2 regions of the Caballeronia sp. TF1N1 genome follow, and region 2 is predicted to be linked to the other one. Evidence: riboswitches for the same ligand, from Rfam matches in the RefSeq annotation. Region 2 holds a riboswitch; the other holds the start of a gene.

Region 1 (4,420 bases), on a different contig from region 2:
AGGTCTATGTGGGGACGCGCAACGGCGTGGGCGTGTTCGGTCTGCGGTGATGCCTGTCATGGACGCGGATTGGTGGCGATGAATTGCTTCACGGCGGCGTAGGCGGGCTTGGGCGTCTGGCCGTCGTCGAGGATTACGCCGTAAGGTCCTTCGCCGCCTGGCGGATCGTCGTAGAGCTGGTAGATCTGCAAGGATTCGATGTCGTAGCGCACCGCGATCGCTCTCAGGTCGCCGAGCATGTCGTTGGCGAGGAAGGCGGCCGCTTGCTGATCGGTGCCGAAGTCGGGCCGCACGCCCATTTCATTGATCCATACCGGCTTGCCGAACCGGGCAAGCGCGCCGATGACGTTGTAGCAACCCGTGCCGCCGCACGCGTGCTCGATGTTGCCCTGGTCGGAGTACCAGTGCCATGCCGTGATATCCCACGTCACGATGGGATGCCCGCCCGAACCGTCCGGCTGTGTGCCGTTCGCGAGCATCGTCACGAAGCCGTACTGCATCCACGCATTGCCGCCCATGACGATCTTTCCCGACGGGTCCATCGACTTGATGCCGGCGATCATGCCTCGGATGACGCCACGCGCAATCTGGAACTTTTGGTTGTCGAAGTCCGTGGGCCGCACGCCGTCCACCCATCCGGCGACCGTTGCCGAGCCGAGTTCGTTGGTGACTTCGTAGTAGGCGTAACGCTGCACACTCACGACGTCGCGCGCGAGCGCATAGGCCGATTGATACGCGGAGTCTTCATCGGCGAAATCGATTCCCATCAAGATCACCGGGTACACAGTGACCCCACCGGCGGCCAGCGCGTTGGCTACATTGGCGAGACGCATGGCGGTTGATTTGCTATACACCTCGTTGCGATACAGTTTGATGCCGAGATCCTGAAGCTGCGCTAATTGTCTGGCGGCGCCAGCGAGATAATAGACATCGCCATAACTGTTGTGACCGTTCATTCCGTAGAATAAATCGTTGGCGACGGGATTTATGGCGGCGGACGCGGCGTGATGACGATAGCGTGAATTATCGACGCTCGATGGCACGTTAGCGCTGTCCGAACCACCGCAAGCGGTTAATAACAGACTTGCTGAAAAGATTGCAGGCAAAACAGGTTTTGTGTTTCTGCAAAAACTAATTAAGCGATGAGCGATTTGCATAATCCAAAATAAGCCGATGACGTGTGCTCGCTTATGTCGCGGAAAATTAAATTCATTCGCGGACGCGAAGACAGGTGAATAGCGCGATGCTGATAACGCGAAGCGCAAGCGGGGCCGCGCCTTTTGCCGATGGGAATGGCGCGGTGCGTCGAGAAATATAGACGGTGGCAGACGGGATAATCAAGACTTAATCGCGTCACTTTCACGAACCGCGCTTATCTTTGCGAGATAATCGAAGATCGGAGGATGTAATCTTAATGGCGACAGCGATTCAGGCTTCAGAAGCAAGCGCGTTGCGAGATTTATTTGGTCGGAAAAATTAAAGCTGAATAGTCAGCGGGCAATGCGCGGCGCATTTGAAAATAGAAAATTCGCGACGCGCCGCCCACGACGTGTTGGAAAGAATAAAAAACGACGTACGCTTCAGACCTTTCTCGTTTCAATCGACTTCGCGCGTTCTCGAATTACGCACCCGATCCAATACCGCGCGGCACTTCGCCAATTTGCCGAAACATGCTCAACCAGTCTTCCAGATGCCACGTCTTCGACACACGGTCATCGCGTATCTCATGGAACGAGTGAATGGCAAATCGAACCGGCTTCGATGTCGCCGCGATGCCCATCAACGGACCGGACTGCGTACCGCTCACTTCCGCGCGCACGCCGACGCGATTGTCCTGCGTGAGCATGTCTAGAATCTCGATGCGCATGTCAGGCAGCGCAGCCGCCATCTCCGCGAAGATGGGAATCATCTGGTCGGGACCGGCTTTGAAGCCGGCCGGCTCAGGCAGATATTCCCAGTCCGACGTCACGGCTTGGCGCAGCAAGTTCACGTCCTTTTGCGCGAAGGCGGCGTAAAGACGCTCGACGGCCGCGCGGGCTTCTGACTGGGTGATGTGTTCTGCCTCCATGGTGCCTCCTGAGCGTTAGGGATGCGGCGTTGCAACCCACTTTAACCCAATGGTCCGGATCGGGTGATCTGTCGTGTTAAGCTCGCATTTCTTCGTTGGGGAGTAGCCGGCTTTCCCGCCCGGGAAAGCGTCCATGTCAACACGCTCGGTCTTTCGACCGTGGCATGGGCAGCCGTCACAGGTTGGCAAGACCATCGACAGAATGCGCTTCCGGTCGGGCGCGCCTTCTGTCCTTGTGCTTGCCCGACCAGACCAGAGCGCTACTCGATGAACCTCGCTTCCACCGTATTCCTTGCTTTCGCCATGTCCACCGACGCCTTCGCCGCCGCCGTGGGCAAAGGCGCGAGCCTGCATAAACCGCGCATCGGCGAGGCGCTCAAGGCGGGAGTCATCTTCGGCGTAATCGAGGCGCTCACACCGCTCGCCGGGTGGGCGCTCGGCCGCGCCGCCGCGCAATACGTCACCGCGTGGGACCACTGGATCGCTTTCGGCCTGCTTTTCGTGCTCGGCGCGCGCATGATCCGCGAAGGCTTAAGCGAATCGGCTCACGAAGAAGAAAAGCCCAACTCACATTCCTTCTGGGTGCTCGCCGTCACGGGCTTTGCCACCAGCATCGACGCGATGGCGGTCGGCGCGGGCCTCGCGTTCATCGATGTCGATATCTTCTCGACCGCCGCGACCATCGGCTTCGCAACCATGCTCATGGTGACCATCGGCGTGATGGTCGGACGGCTGGTCGGCGCGACTATCGGCAAGCGCGCGGAGATCTTGGGCGGGCTGATTCTCATCGGCGTGGGCAGCGTGATCCTTGCGGAGCATCTGGGTTACTTGAGTTGATGCGAAGTTCTGCATGTCGCGTTTGAAATCGCCGCCCATGCCACGAACTCACCACTTCGCCTTATCCGTTCCCGGCGGCACCGATGGCCTCGCGTAACCCGCCGGCGTGCGCTCGAAGCGCGCGCTCGGCGTGACCGCGCGCAGCATGCCGAAACCCGATTTGCTTTCCTCGGTGTATGCGGCGATGTCCGGCCGCGCCGTCTTCAACCCTCCGTCGATACGTCCAAGCCCGCGCAGCCAGTGTCCCGTCTGTGCGAGCGAAACCTCCACGTGCCAGCTACCGCCTTCCGTTTGTTGCTTCCATAGCGCGGCGGCCGCGCCGAATGCCATCAGAAAGCCGCTCGCCATGTCGAGCATCTGCATGGGCAGCGCTCGCGGTTTGCCATCGCCCTGCGCTTCGCCTTCGGCGGCGTTGAAGCCTATCGCGGTCTGCACGAGCGAATCGAAGCCACGCCGATCCGCCCACGGACCTTCCGTGCCATAAGCCGACAAGGACACGTACACGATGCCCGGCCGCCGCGCCACCAGCGCCTCGGGCCCGAAGCCAAGCTCGGCGATCCCGCCCGGCCGATAGCCTTGCGAGAAGACATGCGCCTCATCGATCAGCCGCCACAGCGTCGCGCGACCGTCCTCCGTGCGCAGGTCGAGATGCGCGGAGCGCTTGCCGCGACTCGTCTCGGCGATAGCGGGAATGTTCGGCAGATGCGGCGAATTCACGAGCATCACGTCCGCGCCGAACGAGGCGAGCGCTCGACCGCCCGTGGGACCGGCAAGGATGCGCGTGACGTCCAGCACGCGGATATCGGTCAGCGGGCGCGCGTCATTGTCGAGCGCGGGCAGCGCGAGAGGCGCAGCGTCGCCGATACGCGTGATCTTCAGCAACGGCTGCGCGGCGATGGCTTTGGCTTGCGGCGTCGCATCCCATTCTTCGAAGCTGCGCAGCATCGTCACGACGAGGCCGCGTTCGGCGCACGCGGTTTCGTAATCGTTCGCGCGCCATTCGAGCAGCGCGCGTTCGGCATCGGCGCGCGTGGCGCTGTGCGGGTCGAGACCCAGCACGCGCAACGCGCCATCCTGATGATGCTCGAAGTTTGCGTGTATGCGCACGTAGCCGTCGGCCGTGCGGTAGAGGCCCGAGAATTCACCCCAGGTCTCGGGTTCGGCACCATCGACCGTGAACCAGTCGGTGCATTCGACGGCCGCGTGCGTCATGTCGACGCTCACGCGCTGGCGGTCGACGCCGCGCGCATGAGCCAGCTCGGAGGCCGCGAGCGCTGCCGCCGCGATGGTCGATTGCGCCGCTTCGCCCACGGCGAACGATGACGGAAACACCGGGTCGTGTCCGGGTAGATCGACGAGGTGGAGGGCATCGTCGGGAAGGCCGGCGAGTTGCCAGAGATTCGTAAGCGTTGCGAAAGAAGTCATGGCGATGAGTGCGCGCGGGTCAGCGATGACGCATTGTCGCGCCGATTGGTTGAGCGCGCACGTTGCGCTTGTCTAAAGCGCGTGGATCAG
Region 2 (4,420 bases):
GAGCATCACGGACCAGCAAACCGCGCTCGCTTCCTACACGGCGCAACTGACCACGACCTACAACGATCAGTTCACCGCGCTCAACACGCTGATGTCGCAGATGGCGACGCAGGGCAGCTACCTGACCGCACTCTTCGGCGGCACCAACAGCGCGGGCGCGCTGGCAAGCAACAAGTCGTAAGGAACGAACATGAACCAGCAAGAAATGATTCAACACGCCTGGGCACTGACCGAGGCGATCGAAGCAGCGGTCAACGAAGAAAACTGGGCGCGCGCGGCCGAACTCACAGAGGCGCGCACGCCGCTCCTGATGGCTGTGGAAGCGAATCAGCCGGCTGAATCGCTCGCGACCATTCGCCGGATTCAGGCGAGCATCGAAGCAACGATGGGCCGTGCGAACGCCGCGCAAGCCATGCTGTCGACGGCGTACCGCAAGTCGATGGATCAGGCGAAAGCCGCCGGACGATATCAACAGGCCGCGCGCTTCTAAAGTTTTTCCAGAACGCGCCGATAACCTTAATAAGAACAACGAGAAGAACGCGTCAGACATGACGCGGCGCTTCGCTCTTGATGCCCGCCTCGCGCGGGCATTTTTTATTTGCGTCGCTCGAAGGCTTCAGCGGCCGAGGGTTAAGGTCAGATAAGCCGCGTACAAGATGCCATTGCCAAGCAATGCCCACAACACCACGCCATTGCCGCGCGCGTTGAAGCGCAGCCATGCCGCCGCCGCGAGCGTGATCAGCACGCCGGTCAGCACTTCCACGCGCGGCTCCCACGGCGTCAGCATGATGCCGATGCCCGGCAGCAAGGTGCCCTGAAATACCATCGCGCCTGTGATGTTGCCGAACGCGAGCGTATCTTTTCCGCGTCGCGCCCAAAGAATGCTGTTCACCTTTTCCGGCAGTTCGGTCGCAATCGGAATGATGATGAGCGAGAGCAAGAGCGGCGATATGCCAAGCGCCGCCGACACGCCTTCCACACCGTGGATGAAGCCCTTCGCCCCGCCGACGAGCAGCACGATGCCGATCAGGAACTGCAGCATGATCGACCCGATACCGTTCGGCAAACCCACGCGCGTGATGAAGAGACGCTCGGGCGCTTCCGTGCCGTGTCCGCTTTCGACAAGACTCGCCGATGCCTTGAACGTGGTGATCACGTAGATCACGTATAAGCCGACGAGGCCGACCGCGAACATCGCCCGCACCTGCCACGCATGATGCGGCACGAACATGGCGCCGGCCGCAATCAGGAACGCGACGAGAAAGAAGTTCAGGTCGCGCGTGAAGCCGCTGCGCTCGGGCATGATCCGGCCGCGCAAGCCACGCGATTTGATGACCGCGAGCGTCATCAGGAAAGTGGAAAGCGTCGCGAGCATGAGTGGCGCGCCGAGAATGGCGCCGACACCGATTTCTTCGTTAACCGAACGGCTCGCCGTGCCGCCTAGCAGCGCGATGATCGGCACGGTCGTTTCCGGCAGCGCCGTGCCGACCGCCGCGAACAGCGATCCAGTCACGCCCTCCGATATGCCGAGCCGTTCGCCGAGATGTTCGAGCGCATTGGTGAAGAGTTCCGATGCGATGAGAATGACCGCGAGCATCAACGCGAGTTCGACGAAGAGCATCGTCATGCGGCACCTCGCGGGAAACGATGCAACGCGCATGCGCGAATGAGCGCGCAGCGAGACAGGGATTTTTGTAGTTGTGGGGACACGATGATTCCACGGTCGGACGTTCAGCGAACCACGATGCGCCATGCGCCGTCCGACCAAGAACGACAAAGCGCATCGATGGTCTCGCCAAACCGCCGGAATGCGACAGCACCGACCGGTCGAACGCGCCACGGCAGCAAGGCCGAGGATGTTGACGCGTTCTCCTTCGCTGATGGAAGGAAGGCTACTCCCCAAAGACCGGGGCAGTGTAGCCTGAGCCGCCCGGTTCGGCAACCCGCACGGCGCGTTCGAGGCATAAGCGTATGCGCAACGATTCGTTGTCGAGCGGCGAGCGCTTCGCTAACCTAGCCGCGCGGATGCGCTACTTGCTCGCCACACGCGCACAGGGTAAAACCAGCCACAAGAACAATCGTAATGTGACCAGCCGGGTCACGGGAGATCTCATGCGCAACACACTTTTCGCTGCCGCCATCGCCGCGACGTTCGCCGCCGCGCCGCTTATCGCAATGGCCAAGCCGCTCACCATCTGCACAGAATCGAGCCCGGACGGCTTCGATGTCGTGCAGTTCAATTCGCTCGTCACGACCAACGCGTCGGCGGATGTCATCTTCAACACGCTCGTGTCATACGACGAGGCCGCGAAGAAAGTCGCGCCCGCGCTCGCCGAGAAGTGGGAGCTCAGCAGCGACGGTCTCACCTACACGTTCCATCTGCGTCCGAACGTGCAGTTCCAGACCACCGACTACTTCAAGCCGACGCGTCCGCTCAATGCCGACGATGTCGTCTTCACCTTCGAGCGCATGTTGTCGGACAGCAACCCCTGGCACAAGATCGCGGGCGCGAGCGGCTTTCCGCATGCGCAATCGATGGGTCTCGTAAAGCTCATCAAGGCCGTGACCAAGGTCGATGACAAAACGGTGAAGTTCGAACTCAACGAGCAGAACGCGACCTTCGTGCCGATCCTCACGATGGGCTTCGCATCGATCTATTCGGCGGATTATGCGGACAAGCTGCTGAAAGCGAACCAGCAAGTCGATCTGAACAGCAAGCCTGTCGGCACCGGTCCGTTCGTGCTCAAGAGTTATACGAAAGACGCGGTGATCCGTTATGACGTGAATCAGAGCTACTGGGGGCCGAAGCCTAAAGTCGATCGCCTGATTTATGCCATCACGCCGGACGCCGCCGTGCGCGCGCAGAAGATCAAGGCGGGCGAATGTCAGATCGCGTTGTCGCCGAAGCCGCAGGACGTGCTCGACGCGAAGAAGGACAAGTCGCTGAAGGTTAGCGAGACGCCCGCATTCATGACCGCGTTCGTCGCGCTGAACACGCAGAAGAAGCCGCTCGATAACCCGAAGGTGCGCCAGGCGCTTAACATGGCGTTCGACCGCACCACCTATACGAAGACGGTGTTCGAAAACACGGGAACGCCCGCGGTGAACCCGTATCCGCCGAACACGTGGAGCTATGACAAGAACATCGCGGCGTACAAGTATTCGCCCGATGCCGCGAAAAAACTGCTCGCGGATGCAGGCTTGCCCAATGGCTTCGAAACGACCATCTGGGTGCGTCCGAACGGTAGTGTGCTGAATCCGAATCCGAAAGCTGGCGCCGAACTGCTGCAGGCGGATCTCGCGAAGATCGGCGTGAAGGCGCAGGTGAAGATCATCGAGTGGGGCGAACTCATCAAGGAAGCCAAGCAGGGCCAGCACGACATGCTCTTCATGGGCTGGGCCGGCGATAACGGCGATCCGGACAACTACCTCTCGCCGCTTTTCAGTTGCAATGCGGTGAAGTCGGGCATCAACTTCGCGCGCTTCTGCGACCCGCAACTCGATAAGCTCATCGCGGATGGCAAGGTCACCTCCGACGTCGCGAAACGCACGAAGGCTTATGTGGACGCGCAGAAGATCATCCACGATCAGGCACTGTGGATTCCGCTCGTTTATCCGACTGCGGCGGCAATCACGCGTGCCAACGTCAGCGGCTACAACGTGAGTCCGTTCGGGCGGCAGAACTTCGGGGCTGTGACGGTGCAGTGAGGGGTTTTACGCGGGCGAGTACCGGATCACCCCGTCCTCGCCCGTCTCGCGCGTAAGCGTGCCATCCAGACACAACAAGTTCAGATGCGCGAGCGCTTCGCCAAGTGCGAAGGTCATCTGATGGATATCGAGCTTGCGCTTGAACATGATCGGCACGATATCTCCCGCGCTGCACGGACGCTGCGTGCACGCCTCGACCACTTCCGCAAGCCGCGCGCGATGATGGTCCCGCAACTGACCGATACGCGTGAGCACGCCGCGAAACGGCTTGCCATGCGAAGGCAAGGCGAGGACATCGGCGGGCAAGTGTTCGTAGCGTCCCAACGATTCGAGATATAGCGCAAGCGGATTGCCTTCTGGCTCGATAGCGAACACGGACACGTTCGTCGAGATGCGTGGCAAAACCATATCGCCGGAAATGAGCAGCTTGTCCGCCGCGCAATACAGCGCACTATGTTCGGGCGAATGACCGTAGCCCGAAATGATTTGCCATTCGCGTCCGCCAATCGCGATGCGGTCGCCATCGCGGATACGGCGGAACTCGGCGGGGATGGAAGGCACGAGCGTCGGGTAATAGCTGTCGCGCTTTCTCAATGCATCGAGCGATGCCTCGTCCGTTAGACCATGCGCCCCGAAGTGCTTCGCCGCGCGCTCGCCGCCCGCGTTCGAGCCATCGCCCGCGGCCATCACGCGGCCCATTGCATACTCGCCG

Evidence for each region. Region 2 has a riboswitch for manganese ahead of LDZ28_RS00490 (sodium:calcium antiporter). Riboswitches for the same ligand answer to the same signal wherever they lie in the genome.
Region 1: another riboswitch for manganese. It lies ahead of mntP (manganese efflux pump MntP); the one in region 2 lies ahead of LDZ28_RS00490 (sodium:calcium antiporter).

The regions. Positions count from the first base shown of each region.
Region 1 covers NZ_CP084628.1:571,994-576,413, reverse strand. Annotated here, with positions in the region: gene LDZ28_RS23340 (PQQ-binding-like beta-propeller repeat protein) at 1-50, shown strand, start outside; gene LDZ28_RS23335 (lipopolysaccharide biosynthesis protein) at 57-956, opposite strand; gene LDZ28_RS23330 (ester cyclase) at 1,622-2,068, opposite strand; yybP-ykoY riboswitch at 2,154-2,320, shown strand; gene mntP (manganese efflux pump MntP) at 2,336-2,905, shown strand; gene LDZ28_RS23320 (CoA transferase) at 2,954-4,330, opposite strand.
Region 2 covers NZ_CP084626.1:102,038-106,457, reverse strand. Annotated here, with positions in the region: gene fliD (flagellar filament capping protein FliD) at 1-181, shown strand, start outside; gene LDZ28_RS00495 (flagellar protein FliT) at 191-490, shown strand; gene LDZ28_RS00490 (sodium:calcium antiporter) at 617-1,627, opposite strand; yybP-ykoY riboswitch at 1,749-1,913, opposite strand; gene LDZ28_RS00485 (ABC transporter substrate-binding protein) at 2,113-3,708, shown strand; gene LDZ28_RS00480 (MBL fold metallo-hydrolase) at 3,715-4,420, opposite strand, start outside.